DNA from 2 places in the Serratia sp. NA_13 genome. Region 1 is predicted to be linked to the other one. Evidence: predicted binding sites of a transcription regulator. Region 1 holds the regulator's gene; the other holds the start of a gene.
What was found. Region 1 encodes CRP, which controls carbon source genes, mostly activating them, when cyclic AMP is high. Its sites were predicted from a motif close to ATGTGANNNNNNTCACAT; they were not measured.
Positions count from the first base shown of each region.

Region 1 (7,934 bases):
GTGCTACTGGTATGGTCAGAACTGCATGAGACCATCAACATCATGCCGCGCGGGCAGTTCCGTGCCGGGCAAGAAGAAATTTAGTGACTGTCGGTTCTATGACTGACGGAAAAAATCAGGTAACAATGAGGGATTGCAAACCAACGCGCGGAATTTTGCCCTTGGCGAAAAGGTGTCAAACAGACCAAAAATTTTAACTGACGCCTGCGCATTAAACACGGAGTGACCCATCACCATGTCCGCCAAACATCCCGTTATCGCAGTGACCGGCTCCAGCGGTGCCGGCACCACCACCACCAGCGTGGCGTTCCGTAAAATCTTTCAGCAGTTGAACATCCGCGCCGCGGAGCTGGAAGGTGACAGTTTCCACCGCTATACCCGGCCGGAAATGGACGCGGCGATCCGCAAAGCGCGCGATCTTGGCCGTCATATCAGCTATTTCGGCCCCGAAGCGAACGATTTTGGCCTGCTGCAACAAAGCTTTAGCGAGTACGGTACCAACGGCACCGGTCGTTCACGCAAGTATCTGCACACCTACGATGAAGCGGTGCCCTATAACCAGGTACCGGGGACCTTTACCCCGTGGGAAGCCTTACCGGCACCGACCGACGTGCTGTTTTATGAAGGGCTGCACGGCGGCGTAGTGACCGAACACAACGACGTGGCCAAGCATGTCGACTTGCTGGTCGGCGTGGTGCCTATTGTTAACCTGGAATGGATCCAAAAGTTAATTCGCGATACCGGCGAGCGTGGCCACTCCCGTGAAGCGGTGATGGATTCAGTGGTGCGTTCGATGGAAGACTACATCAACTACATCACACCGCAGTTTTCGCGCACCCATATCAACTTCCAGCGGGTGCCGACGGTAGATACCTCCAACCCGTTCGCCGCCAAGGCGATCCCCTCGCTGGACGAGAGCTTTGTGGTGATCCACTTCCGCGGCCTGGATCAGATCGATTTCCCTTATCTGCTGGCGATGCTGCAGGGATCTTTTATCTCGCATATCAATACGCTGGTGGTGCCGGGCGGCAAAATGGGATTGGCAATGGAGTTGATTATGGCGCCGCTGGTGCAGCAACTGCTGGAAGGCAAAAAAATCGGCTAACTTACCGGAGCGCGGCAACGGACCGCGCCCCTTTATCTATCAGGACACCGCGCGGATCTCAAAACTGTGGGTCACGCTGGCGGCCTTGCTCAGCATCAATGACACCGAACAGTACTTCTCGGCGGAAAGATTCACCGCGCGCTCAACAATTTTGTCACTTAAATCTTTACCGGTGACGATGAAATGCAGGTTGATATGGGTAAACAACCGTGGCGCTTCTTCGCGCCTTTCAGAGGTCAGCTTCACCTCGCAATCACGCACGTCGTTGCGTCCTTTTTGCAGGATCGACACCACATCTATCGCGCTGCATCCTCCCACCGACATCAGCACCATTTCCATCGGACTGGGCGCTTTATCGCCGGCGTTGCCGTCCATCAATACCTGATGGCCAGACGCGGATTCGCCCAGAAACGTCAACCCTTCCACCCACTTAACTCTTGCCTGCATGCTGGTCACTCCGGTTAATTTCTTAAAATCAGACTACGCTTTCGCATAGAAACTGGCAACGGAACCTGATGCTAATCATGCTGAAGCGAGACAACACAAGACACCCGCCTCACTCTGTGCTACAAACAGAGCCGCAATAAATCTTTCCGGGACACTGATTTCAGGGAAACTCCCAGGGAAAGGCTCCTTTACCGGTATGTTAACAGAATGTAGCTTGCAGCTCTCCCGGCAAGTTAATATGCTAGAGCGACAGCGTATATTTATGACACGCCTCAAAACCTGCTGCCAGCTACCATTAAAACAACGGCGACAGCACGTTTTACAGGGAACTCTGACCCCTGTGACACAAGGCAGCGATAACAACAGAGGATAACAGCGAATGGTTCTCGGCAAACCGCAAACAGACCCTACTCTCGAATGGTTCCTGTCTCATTGCCATATCCACAAATATCCATCCAAAAGTACGCTGATTCACCAAGGTGAAAAAGCCGAAACGCTTTACTACATCGTCAAAGGCTCCGTCGCGGTGCTGATTAAGGATGAAGAAGGTAAAGAGATGATCCTGTCCTACCTTAACCAGGGGGATTTCATCGGCGAGCTTGGATTATTTGAAGAAGGTCAGGAGCGTAGCGCCTGGGTTAGGGCGAAAACCGCCTGTGAAGTGGCTGAAATTTCCTACAAGAAATTCCGCCAGTTGATTCAGGTTAACCCGGACATCCTGATGCGCCTGTCAGCTCAGATGGCAAACCGTCTGCAGATCACCTCTGAGAAAGTGGGTAACCTTGCTTTCCTGGACGTTACAGGCCGCATCGCGCAAACCCTGCTGAACCTGGCGAAACAGCCTGATGCCATGACCCACCCGGATGGTATGCAGATTAAAATTACCCGTCAGGAAATTGGTCAGATCGTCGGTTGCTCACGTGAAACCGTTGGTCGTATTCTGAAAATGCTGGAAGATCAAAACCTGATCTCCGCCCACGGCAAAACTATTGTCGTTTACGGCACCCGTTAATCACTGAAAAAACGGCGCGATAATTCGCGCCGTTTTTTTATGCCCCTAGTCATCATGTGGCGCCGACTGATTTATCATCCGGAAGTTAATTACGCACTACGACAAACGCTGGTGCTGTGCCTGCCGGTTCTGCTCGGGCTGTTGATCGGCCAACTACAATACGGCCTGCTATTTTCCCTGGTTCCCGCCTGCTGCAACATCGCCGGGCTGGACACGCCTCATAAACGCTTCTTTAAACGCCTGATCGTCGGCGGTTCACTGTTTGCATTCAGCAGTTTGTTGCTGCAGCAAGCTCTGTTGTGGCAGTTGCCGCTGCCGATACTGATGCTCGGCCTGGCGCTGCTGCTCGGTGTCAACGGTGAAATAAGCCCGCTACACGCCCGTCTGCTGCCTGCTGCGCTAGTTGCCGCCATCTTCTCCCTCAGCATGGCCGGTACGGTGCCGCTTTGGCACGCGCCGGTGTTATATATCGTGGGCACGGCCTGGTACGGCCTGTTTACCTGGTTCTGGTTCAAGCTGTGGAAAGAACAGCCGATGCGCGAGTCGCTTAATCAGCTCTATCTGGAACTGGCGGACTACTTCGAAGCCAAATATTCGCTGTTGACCCAGCACACCGACCCGCAGACCGCATTACCTCCCCTGCTGGTGCGCCAGCAAAAGGTCATGGATCTGATCACCTTGCTGTATCAACAACTTAATTTTCTCCCCCATGCCAGCAATCTCGAACAAAAGCGCCTGCAACGCACCTTCCAGGTCGCGCTGGATTTGCAGGAACACATCACCGTCAGCCTGCACCTGCCGGAAGAGGTGCAAAAACTGGTAGAACAGAGCCAGGCCGAAGCCATTATCCGCCGCAATGCGCAGGTAATTGCCAATCGGCTGCGCACGGTGGCGCACGATATTCTCTACCACCAACATTCGCAACGCTTCAATATGGGCAATGAACTGACAGCATTGGAAAAAGTGGCGGCACAGCACCCGGAGAATCCGGTTGGGCAGTTCTGCTACTACCACTTCAGCCGCATCGCCCGCCTGCTGCGTACCCAGCATCCACTCTACCGGCGTGACCTGATGGCCAATCAAAACCGCCTGCCGTTTTGGCCGGCGCTGGTCAGTTATCTGTCGTTCAAATCCAATGCCATGCGTAATGCGGCACGATTAGGCGTCACGCTGGCGGCAGGCAGCAGCCTCGGGATGATGTTCAACCTGCCGAAACCCTACTGGATCCTGCTCACTATCATGCTGGTAAGCCAGAACGGCTACAATGCCACCCGGGTGCGCATCCAGCACCGTGCGCTCGGTACTCTGGCCGGACTCGTCATCGCCGCCGGTCTGCTGCAATTACAACTGCCCGAAGCCGAGACCCTGAGCGTGATGCTGGTGATTACGCTGCTGGCCTATCTGGTTTCACGTAAAAACTACGGATTGGCGGTTATTGGTTTTACGGTGACGGCGGTCTACACCCTGCAACTGCTGGCCCTCAACGGCACACATTTCCTGGTGCCGCGGCTGATCGACACGCTGATCGGCTGCGTGCTGGTGTTCGGCAGTACCATCTGGCTGTGGCCACAGTGGCAAAGCGGATTACTGCGCAAGAATGCCCATCAGGCGCTGGAAAACGATCAGCAGGCATTACGTCTGTTGCTGGAAGAGCAAGAGCCAGATCCCAGTGCACTGGCCTACGCACGTATGCAGGTCAATCAGGCGCACAATGCGTTATTCACCTCGCTGAATCAGGCCATGCAGGAGCCGGGGTTTGAATCGAACTATCTGGCGGATATGCGCCTGTGGGTGACGCACAGCCAGTTTATTGTCGAGCATCTGAATGCAATGACTATCCTGGCGCGCGAGCACTATATGCTGACGCCAAAGCTGGCGGAGGAGTATCTGCAATCTTGCGAGATTGCGCTGCAAAGCTGCCAGCAACGGCTGGAGTACGACGGGCCGAGCAGTGGCAACAGCATTATGCAGCCGCCGGATTTGCACCCTGAGATGCCGGTGACCGAAATGGAGCGCCACCTGCGGCGCATTCTTTCGCACCTGAGCGTCATGCATACCATCTCGTCATTAGCCTGGAGCCAACGCCCACACCACGGCATCTGGCTGAAACGCAAACTGCGCGATGAATAAGGGCGCCACACGGCGCCCGGTTAACCATGCAGCAAATAGCAAATTAAGCGTTAATCACGTCCTGCACCGCCAGCTCAAACAGCGCCATACCCTGGTCGATGTCTTGGGTTTCCACCACCAGCGAAGGGGCAAAGCGGATCACATTTGGCCCGGCATTGAGGATCATCAGCCCACGAGCGGCAGCTGCGGTCAGGAAATCGCGCGCTTTGCCGTGGTATTGCGGTGTTAATTCAGCGCCAATCAGCAGGCCCATGCCGCGAATATCGCTGAAAACACCGTACTTCTCGCCAATTTTCTTTAACGCCTGCACGTATAACCCATGACGCAACTCAATGCCGCTCAGCACTTCCGGCGTATTGATCACGTCCAACGCCGCTTCCGCCACAGCACAGGCCAGCGGATTACCGCCGTAAGTGGTGCCGTGGGCACCGACCTGCATCACCGAGGCGATCTCTTCGGTGGTCAGCATGGCACTGACCGGGAAACCGCCGCCAAGCGCTTTGGCCGTGGTGAGAATGTCCGGCGCCACACCATAATGCATATAGGCAAACAGCTTGCCGCTGCGCCCCATGCCGCTTTGCACTTCGTCGAACACCAGCAGCGCCTGGTGCTTGTCGCACAGTTCGCGTACTCCCTTGAGGAATTCGGCGTTAACCGGGGTAATGCCCCCTTCCCCCTGGATCGGTTCCATCACCACCGCACAGGTGTGGTCGTCCATCACTGCTTTCACCGCCGCCAGGTCGTTGAAGGGGACGTGCACGATGTCAGCCGGTTTTGGCCCAAAACCATCCGAATACTTGGCCTGCCCACCCACCGAGACGGTGAATAGCGTGCGACCGTGGAAAGCATTATAAAACGCGATGATTTTGGTTTTATACGGACTGTGGCGGGTAATGGCGTAATGACGAGCCAGCTTGAAGGCCGCTTCGTTGGCTTCTGCGCCGGAGTTGGCGAAAAACACCCGGTCGGCAAAGGTGGCGTTGATCAACTTGGTGGCCAGACGCAGCGCCGGCTCGTTAGTAAAAACGTTGCTGGTATGCCACAGGGTTTCGCCCTGCTGTTTCAGCGCCTCGACCAAAGCCGGGTGACAGTGCCCTAACGCCGTCACCGCAATGCCGCCTGAGAAATCGATATACTCTTTCCCCTGCTGGTCCCACACGCGGCTGCCTTTGCCCCTGACCGGAACAAACTGCGCGGGTGCATAAACAGGCAGGATAACCTGGTCAAAGGTACTGCGGTTAACTGCGGATTTTTCGGTCATTATGGGGCCCACCCTGAATTTGACTCAGTCTTTTGGTTGCGATCAAGTGAGAATATAATCACAAAATATGCATAAAAAACCAATAAAGGGCAAACGCAAATCGTCTTCGCAGTTAAAAAAAACTTAACCAATTAACTTTTAAGGAAATTATCCAACAGCTGGTGGCCCTGCTCGCTAAGGATGCTCTCCGGGTGGAACTGTACCCCTTCCAGCGCCAGTTGGCGGTGACGGATCCCCATAATTTCATCGTGTACGCCGTCGCGCTCGCTCCAGGCCGTCACTTCAAAACAGTCCGGCAAAGTAGCGGCCTCAAGCACCAGCGAGTGGTAGCGGGTCACGGTCAACGGATTGTTCAGCCCGTGAAAAATACCGCTGTCGAAATGCCGGATCGCCGAGGTTTTACCGTGCATTACCTCACGGGCACGCACTACCTTAGCGCCAAAGGCCTGCCCCAGTGCCTGGTGCCCCAGGCAAACGCCAAGGATCGGCAGCTTGCCGGCGAAATACCGAATAGCTGCCAGCGAGATGCCGGCTTCGTTTGGGGTGCAAGGACCAGGGGAGATAACCAAATGCTGCGGGGCCAGCCTTTCGATATCGGCCAGTTGCAGTTCATCGTTACGCTTCACCAGCACTTCGGCACCTAATTGGCAGAAGTACTGGTAAAGGTTATAGGTAAAAGAATCGTAGTTATCGATTAGCAGCAGCATAGGGGTTCCAACAAACAGCATAGTAAGGGGCTCGCCCCGATTGACACCGGTGCATTATACAACGCCCCTGCAATACTGCCGCCAGCGATAATTTCAGCTTACTTTTTGCGACCGCCCATAATCGACCCCAGCACCCCACGCAGGATCTGGCGGCCAAGGTCGCGCGCCATGCTCTTGGCGGCGGTCTGGACGATACCGTCACGCTTGCCACCGCGCGGGCCGGTGGAACCAAACAGGATATCGTTCAGACCGCCCATCAAGCCACCGCCCGCCTGCTGCTGCGCCTGTGGTTGCTGCGCCGGCTGACCCGGTTGCGGCGTGCCGACGGTAGCAAAACCTGACGAAGATAACTTCTCATAAGCGGATTCTCGGTCAATCATGTCCTCGTAGCGGCCATACAGCGGCGACTTGTTGATCGCACTGTTCAGCCCTTCGGCCCCCAGCATGCCCATTTTGGATTCCGGTGCGATCACCATCGCTCGCTCCACCACATTTGGCCGCCCTTTCTCATCCAGGAACGACACCAGCGCCTCGCCTACGCCCAGTTCGGTGATCGCCGTTTCGGCGTCGAAGGCCGGATTGGCACGCATGGTTTGTGCCGCCGCCTTCACCGCCTTCTGGTCGCGAGGAGTAAAAGCACGCAACGCATGCTGTACGCGGTTGCCTAGCTGACCCAGCACGCTGTCCGGAATATCCAGCGGGTTCTGGGTCACAAAGTAGATGCCGACGCCTTTGGAGCGGATCAGGCGTACCACCTGCTCGATTTTAGTCAGCAATGCCGCCGGCGCATCATTGAACAGCAGATGTGCTTCATCAAAGAAGAACACCAGCTTTGGCTGTTCCGGGTCGCCCACCTCTGGCAGGTGTTCGAACAATTCGGCCAGCAGCCACAGCAGGAACACCGAATACAGCTTCGGCTGATTAATCAGTTTGTCCGCCGCCAGCAGGTTAATCACCCCGTGGCCATTGGCATCGGTTTTCATCAGGTCGTTGATGTCGAGCATCGGTTCGCCGAAGAACTGGTTGGCACCCTGCTCTTCCAGCGTCAACAGCCCACGCTGGATAGCGCCCACCGAAGCCGAAGAAATATTGCCGTATTGGGTCTGGAACTGTTTGGCGTTGTCACCCACGTACTGCACCATGGCACGCAGATCTTTCATGTCCAACAACAGCAGCGCGTTATCGTCGGCAATTTTGAACGCCAACTGCAGCACGCCACTTTGCACTTCGTTCAGATCCAGCAAACGCCCCAGCAGCAGCGGGCCCAAATCA
Region 1 is NZ_JBQZFV010000018.1:69,912-77,845, reverse strand. It holds gene ACUTSU_RS20200 (YheU family protein) at 1-84, shown strand, start outside; gene ACUTSU_RS20195 (phosphoribulokinase) at 236-1,105, shown strand; gene ACUTSU_RS20190 (OsmC family protein) at 1,145-1,552, opposite strand; gene crp (cAMP-activated global transcriptional regulator CRP) at 1,932-2,564, shown strand; gene ACUTSU_RS20180 (YccS/YhfK family putative transporter) at 2,619-4,694, shown strand; gene argD (bifunctional acetylornithine/succinyldiaminopimelate transaminase) at 4,738-5,955, opposite strand; gene ACUTSU_RS20170 (aminodeoxychorismate synthase component II) at 6,087-6,662, opposite strand; gene ACUTSU_RS20165 (helicase HerA-like domain-containing protein) at 6,761-7,934, opposite strand, start outside.

Region 2 (7,934 bases), on a different contig from region 1:
GGCCGTAAGAGGAGTCAAAATCAACGAAGTTGGTGAACACAATGGTGTTGTCGCCGGCTTTTTCCATTTCAAGCAGGGTGGCGTCGAACAGCGCGTCGATACCGGTCGCTTTGACCTTTTTGGTGATGCCCACGTTAGCGTAAATGTCGGCGATTTTACCGATAGACACCACTTCGCCGCCCTTCTCGTCCACCAGCTTTTTCAGCACGGTTGGCGCCGGTGGCTCTACTGCCAGGTCATGACGGTTGCCGGTACGCTGGAAATTGCCCGGCTTGTCGCCCAGGAATGGACGCGCGATCACGCGGCCAATGTTATAACCGCCTTCGGTCAGTTCTTCACGGGCGATTTCACACAGCTCATACAGACGGTCCAGGCCGAAGGTCTCTTCGTGACAGGCAATCTGGAAGACCGAGTCGGCAGAGGTGTAGAAAATCGGCTTGCCGGTTTTCATGTGCTCTTCGCCCAACTGGTCAAGGATCACGGTGCCGGAAGAGTGGCAGTTGCCGAGGTAACCCGGCAGATTGGCGCGCTCAACCAGCTTGTCCAGCAGCTCCTGCGGGAAGCTGTTGTGCTCGTCGCTGAAATAGCCCCAGTCGAACAACACCGGCACACCGGCAATTTCCCAGTGGCCTGACGGCGTATCCTTACCGGAGGAGAGTTCGCTGGCGTGAGCATAGGCGCCAATGATGTCTGCATTGCGATCCAACCCCTGCGGGAAGGTACCGGTGGACTCTTCCGCCGCTTTGCCCAGGCCCAGACGGCTCAGGTTAGGCAGGGTCAACGGGCCCTGACGGCCAACGTTGGCTTCACCGCGCGCGCAAACCTCGGCAATATGGCCCAAAGTATCGGAGCCCTGATCGCCAAATTTCGCCGCATCTTCACTTGCGCCAATACCGAATGAGTCTAGAACCATAATAAATGTGCGTTTCATCTGTACTCTCCTGCGTGTTCTCACGCTATTGCGGCTGCAAAACTGCAATCGCCCTTAATTCTCTAAATTTATACCCAATGGATTTCGAGTTGTAGCTAGGCGGCTAGCGCGTGTATCCCCAGGAGCTTACTCAAGTAAGTGACTGGGGTGCGCGCGTGCAGCCAACAACGCTACAGCTTGAAAGACGAAGGGAATCACTCTTTAGTGATGCGCTTGTAAACCACTGGCGTCGCTTCCGGCGCCTTGTCGCTCAGCACCATCGCACTGCGTACCGCTTCGGCCGCCTGCTGCCAGCTTTCTTCGTCGTTGGCATGGATCACCGCCAGCGGCTGCTGGGTATCGACTTTATCGCCCAAACGCGCCATGCCGGTCAGGCCGACGCTGTAGTCGATATTATCGGTCGCACGACGGCGACCACCGCCCAGCGATACCACCGCCATGCCCAGCGCACGGGTATCCATCGCACTGATGATACCCTGTTTTTCGGCGTAAACCGGTTTACTCAGGGTGGCGGCCGGCAGGTAGCTGTCGTAGCGCTCGACGAAATCGATCGGGCCCTGTTGCGCCGCCACCATGCGACCAAACACTTCCGCCGCTTTACCATTGTCCAGCACCGCCTGCAGCTTGGCACGCGCATCGGCATCATCTTTCGCCAGGCCGCCGGACAGCAGCATTTCCACGCACAGTGCCATCGTCACTTCCAGCAGGCGTGGGTTACGGTATTCACCGGTCAGGAAACGCACCGCTTCACGAACTTCGACCGCATTACCGGCGCTGGAAGCCAGTACCTGGTTCATGTCAGTCAGCAGTGCGGTAGTTTTGCAGCCTGCTCCGTTAGCCACACCGACAATCGCCTGTGCCAGATCGGCCGACAATGCGTAGGTTGGCATAAAGGCGCCGGAACCGACCTTCACATCCATCACTAACGCATCCAGCCCTTCGGCCAGCTTTTTCGCCAGAATCGAGGCGGTGATCAGCGGGATAGAATCCACCGTGGCGGTGATATCACGGGTCGCGTAGAAACGCTTGTCCGCCGGTGCCAGCGAACTGGTCTGGCCGATAATCGCCACGCCGACGTCCTGGATGATTTTACGGAAGGCATTGTCGTCCGGGAAAATATTAAAGCCCGGGATCGCCTCCAGCTTGTCCAGCGTACCGCCGGTATGCCCCAGGCCACGGCCGGAAATCATCGGCACATAACCACCGCAAGCCGCCACCATTGGGCCGAGCATCAGCGAAGTCACGTCGCCCACACCGCCGGTAGAATGCTTGTCGACCAACGGGCCGTTCAGCGACAGACTTTTCCAGTCCAGCACGGTGCCGGAATCACGCATCGCCATGGTGAGCGCCACGCGCTCCGGCATGGTCATGTCGTGGAAGTAGATGGTCATCGCCAGGGCTGCGATCTGCCCTTCGGAAACCACATTGTCACGGATCCCATTGATGAAAAAGCGGATTTCCGCTTCGCTCAACGGCTGACCGTCACGTTTTTTACGAATAATTTCTTGCGCCAGGAACAAGGCATCCCCCTGTTTTAGCTAATGTAGAGTGCGGGCAGGCGCCATTTCACGCCTTGCCGACGGAATCGATCAGTAACCGCTGCCAGATGGCTCGGCACCGTAGCCCAGCGTCGCCAACAGGCTGGCTAACAGGCTGGAAGCCCCGAAGCGGAAATGACGCGCGTCAGCCCAGCCCTCACCCAGAATACGATCGGCAAGTTGCAGGTAATGCAGTGCGTCTTCCGCCGTACGCACACCGCCGGCCGGCTTGAAACCCACCGTCTTGGCGACGCCCAGATCGCGGATCACCGACATCATCAGCTCGGCGCTTTCCAGCGTCGCGTTGACCGGCACTTTACCGGTTGAGGTCTTGATAAAGTCCGCGCCGGCATTGATGGCAATTTCCGAAGCCTTGCGGATCAGATTGGCCTGCTTGAGCTCACCGGTTTCGATGATCACTTTCAGTAGCACGTTGGCGGCCAGACAGGCCTGCTTGCACTGTTTCACCAGCTCAAAACCGACCTGCTCATTACCGGCGATCAGTGCGCGATAAGGGAACACCACGTCCACTTCATCGGCACCGTAAGCGATAGCCGCACGGGTTTCCGCCAGCGCAATCTCGATATCATCGTTGCCATGCGGGAAGTTGGTGACGGTCGCAATGCGGATGTCTGGCGTCCCCTGCTCACGCAGGGCCTTGCGCGCCGCCGGGATAAAACGCGGGTAAATGCAGATGGCCGCGGTATGTCCGGCCGGGCTGTTCGCCTGACGACACAGCGCGATGACTTTCTCATCGGTGTCATCATCGTTCAGCGTGGTTAAATCCATTAAGGTCAGCGCACGTTGCGCTGCTGCGGTTAATTCGGTCATAAAACTCTCCAACTGAGAACCTGAGTGTTGGCGAGCGGACTTGGTTCCTTGAAGATAGCGCTGGGGAACGGGTTCCCCCATCGGCAACTGAGATCCTTCTCACCGCACATACCCTCCGCATCGCGCAGGGTCAGTAATAGCTATTTGAACACGATCGCCTGGGGCAATTCGCCATCACAGTCACACTATATGAAATAACTCTGTAACAGACAGGAATTATATGTGAAGAACATCACAAAATAACGCGATATCGTTCACAAATTCGCTAAAGAAACGGGCAAAGACAGCGAGCACAACATCCTGTGCCCGTCAGATTACTGACAAAGTCCTTTGCGGTTAAAAGTCCTGATCCGGGGCCCGATAGAAACAAAGGATTATGTCTTCTGATTTACCCCAAACACCCGAAAACCACGTTTTTCGGGTGTTTGCCAACGGGCTACGGGCACAACATCCTGTGCCCGTGCTAGAAGTATAGGCGCTGTCCTGCAATAGAGCCTGTTGCCCTATGCAGGACAGTCCGGGCTTACAGCGCCAGGAAGAACCCGGCGATGGTTGCGCTCATCAGGTTGGAGAGCGTCCCCGCTGCCACGGCTTTCAGACCGAAGCGTGCGATGTCGTGACGGCGATTCGGTGCCATGCTGCCCAGACCACCGAGCAGGATCGCCACCGATGACAGGTTGGCGAAGCCGCACAGGGCAAAGGAGATGAGCGCCTTGGTATGGGTTGAAAGCACCTGCAGCCCCTCTGCCGCCACCACGTCGTCCGGACGTAGGTAAGCGCCAAAGTTCATGTAGGCAACAAATTCATTCACGATAATTTTCTGGCCGATAAACGAGCCGGCGGTCATCGCTTCATGCCAGGGCACGCCGATCAGGAAGGCTATCGGTGAGAACACCCAGCCCAGGATCAGCTCCAGCGACAATTGCGGATAGTCGAACCAACCGCCGATACCGCCGAGAATACCGTTCAACAGGGCGATCAACGCGATAAACGCCAACAGCATTGCGCCAACGTTCAGCGCCAACTGCATACCGGAAGCTGCACCGGAAGCCGCTGCGTCGATCACGTTGGCCGGGCGGTCTTCTTCCGCGATCAACTTCGTCGCATCGTCCTTGTCGTGGGTTTTTTCGGTTTCCGGCACCATCAACTTGGCAAACAGCAGGCCACCCGGTGCGGCCATGAACGAAGCGGCAATCAAGTATTCCAGCGGTACGCCCATCTGGGCATAGCCTGCCAGCACCGAACCGGCCACCGAGGCCAGGCCGCCACACATCACGGTAAACAGTTCAGACTGGGTCATGGTGGCGATATACGGGCGCACCACCAGCGGAGCTTCGGTCTGGCCAACAAAGATATTGGCGGTAGCCGATAGTGATTCCGTCCGCGAGGTACCCAGCAATTTTTGCACGCCGCCGCCCAGCACGCGGATCACCAGCTGCATGATACCGAGGTAGTAAAGCACCGCAATCAGCGAGGAGAAGAACACGATCACCGGCAGGACGCGCAGCGCAAAAACGAAGCCGCCGCCGCCAAAGACTTCAAACATCTTGTCGGAAACCAGACCGCCGAAGATAAATGAGATCCCCTGATTACCGTAGGCAATCACGTTAGCCACGCCCGCCGACATACCGCCAAGAATGGCGCGGCCCACCGGGACATACAGCACCAGCGCACCGATGGCGACCTGAAGAACGAATGCCCAGCCAACGGTGCGGAACTTAATCGCGCGGCGGTTGCTGGAGAGCAGCACGGCGATGGCGATCAGCACCGCCATGCCGACCAGGCTCATGATGAGTTGCATGAAAAATATCCCTGTTGCGAAAAAAAAGAAATGCATCCCTGTCCGGTTGTACCGCGAGGGTTGCTTATGAGTGATTTCGGGGTGCGATTATACGGAGCGAGAGGATACCCGCACCGATTTATGTCACAAATGTATACAACAGGAAGCAAATGAAAATCTTATAACGTGACATTCATCACGTTTAAGTCGCATTTTAACGCTCAGAGAGTAAATAAGGCGTGAGTGTTGTGTTGCAGATGGGCGGCAATCTCATCCGGGGATTCACAGCGCAGTTGGCACAGCGCATGGAACACTTCCACCGCGCGCTCGGGGCGGTTGGGTTGGCCCTGGTAACCGGCCAGCGGCATATCAGGCGCATCGGTTTCCAATAACAGCGAGGTCAGTGGCAGTTGGGCCATCACATTGCGGGTTTTCTGCGCCCGCTCATAGCTGATGGTGCCCCCTACGCCAATATAATACCCCAAGCGAATAAACGCCTGCGCCTGCGACAGGCTGCCGGCAAAGCCATGTACTACACCACGCCGCGGCACTTCGGTGCGACGCAGCATTGCCGCCAGTTGATCGTGACTGCGGCGCGAATGCAGGATCACCGGCAAATCATATTGCTTTGCCAGCTTCAATTGCGCGGTTAACACCCGCTGTTGCCGTTCGAACTGCGGGTTTGCCATATACAGATCGAGGCCAATCTCCCCCACCGCCACCAGCTTCGGCGGTTGGCTGGCCAGGAATTCTGCCAGTTGCTCCAGCTCCGGTTCATGGTGCTTGGCAATATACAGCGGGTGTAGCCCCAGGGCGGCAAACAGCGGTGGATAATCGCGTGCCAGCTTTAACACCCGCACAAAACGATCGGCGGTCACCGTAGGTACGATAATCCTTCGCACACCCGCTTGCTCCGCCAGTGCCAGGCTTTCAGGCTCATGATCGCTAAAGGGTGGGAAATCGAAATGGCAGTGGGTGTCGGTGAAGTCGTGCATCACAGCAGGCCCCCCTCGCCCGGTGGTACTTCGCCCGGCAAAATAATGTCCATCGCCGCCAACTTGGCTTCCGACGGATTGGCAAGATCACGCGGATGGCTGATGTCGGTAATGATCGGTGAAGGCATGATCACGTTTTCCGGTTGGATCAAACGGCGTGACAGCGCCTTTTTCACCTTCATGCCGTCCAGTTTGTCCTGCTCTACCAGCCAGTGGCCAACGGTCGCCAGGAAGTAGCGCCCGCACTTACGGCCCAGGTGATAGTCCTGATTGAGCGACGTGACACGACTCCCCAGAGCATTACTGGCTAACGGTTTCGGCGGGAAAATCTCGAAGATGCGCAGCTTGCCGGGCGGCTTCTCAATAAACTGCTGGATGCGGTGGTAACTTTGCTCGTGGTGTTGCAGGATGCGCACCATCTGCTGCAGGCTGCTTTCGCTCAGCCAGTGCTCCATGCGTTTCATCCACTGCGGCGTGTAGTACATCTGCGACGGCACGGTGCGGATCACCACGATGGTATCCGCGCCACGGCGATAGGCTTCTTCAACCGGGATCGCATCGCTGATGCCGCCATCCTGATAGCTGACGCCGTCCAACTCCACGCCCATGCGATAAAAACCGGGGATGGCGCTGGATGCTTTGATGGCCGGCAGCCAGCTTTCGCGTTGCGCGGGCAGGTAGGTCGGTTCGAAGTCATCACTGCGGCAGGCACACATCAGGAATTCACGGCCATCAATCAGGCTTTTTTCCGCAACGTCCATCGCCAGCGGTAGCTGTTGGGTAGTGGTATCGAGCAGCCAGTCGAGATCGATAAGATGCCCGCCGCGCACAAAGCGCAACGGGTTAAAGAATTCAGCGGAAGTGGTGTAGCGGGTGATCACCCGTCGCGCGTAGCCCATCTGGCCACAAATAAAAGCCGAGAGGTTTTGCGCGCCGGCAGAAGTGCCGATCATCAGATCAAAAGGATTAAAACGGGCACGCTGGAATTCGTCCAGCACGCCGGCAGTAAAAATGCCGCGCTGCCCGCCCCCTTCACATACCAGCGCCATTTTACCAGGCCGGTAAGGTTTATACGCCAGCGGTTCGATATTGCCGAGCGTGATGGGTATTCTGTATCCCAACCCTGCATCCTCAGTGAGACGTTTTACCCGAGGATACCTTGTCTTGCTCTCTTCCGTAATCCTCTTGCAGTACACCAGAGAGGCAATCATTGCTGCCCATCAGCCAGATGCAGTCGCTGTCAGACCACTGCGCCAACCTCTGACACACCCGGCCCTTCAGCTGTTTCCAGCGTCCGAGGATAATGTCGCTGTTCATGACTGACCTCCCTACTGCGAGAAAACAGATTAAGCTTTGTTACACTTTGAGGATAAAGCTAAGGGCGTCGGCGGCCGGTAAACAGGCTGACCAGGAACAGAATGATCCCTACGACGAAGACGATTTTTGCAGCCCAGGCGGCGGTACCCGCCAGTGAACCAAAACCTAATGCTGCAGCAATCAATGCGATGACTAAAAAGATAATGCCCCAACGAAACATAAGCTTCTCCTTACCATAGTGAAAAAACGCATCGCAATCCGTGCCCTTCTCGGGCGCAACCAGACTACAGGTCAGTTTCTTTTTTTGATGGTGCATCCTGGGCTAGCCTCACGGCTAACCCAGGATTTGGTGCTTGTTGTTACGCTTGCTAAAAAATTTATGGCTTAACGACCAGGTCGTTTTTAACGCTTTTCACACCGTCGATAGCCTTGGCAATGCTTTCAGCACGTTCTGACTGCGCCTGAGTTTTCACTTCACCGGAAAGTTGTACCACACCGTCGGTGGTTTCTACTTTCACGTTACGCGACGGAACAATGTCATC
Region 2 is NZ_JBQZFV010000006.1:112,217-120,150, reverse strand. It holds gene deoB (phosphopentomutase) at 1-931, opposite strand, end outside; gene deoA (thymidine phosphorylase) at 1,126-2,451, opposite strand; gene deoC (deoxyribose-phosphate aldolase) at 2,521-3,300, opposite strand; gene ACUTSU_RS11490 (NupC/NupG family nucleoside CNT transporter) at 3,824-5,101, opposite strand; gene ACUTSU_RS11485 (TatD family hydrolase) at 5,302-6,078, opposite strand; gene ACUTSU_RS11480 (patatin-like phospholipase family protein) at 6,075-7,196, opposite strand; gene ACUTSU_RS11475 (CsbD family protein) at 7,207-7,392, opposite strand; gene ACUTSU_RS11470 (DUF1328 domain-containing protein) at 7,451-7,612, opposite strand; gene osmY (molecular chaperone OsmY) at 7,770-7,934, opposite strand, start outside.
Region 2: deoC (deoxyribose-phosphate aldolase) is a predicted target of CRP. The motif match lies at 3,521-3,538, and genes of this name have one in related genera.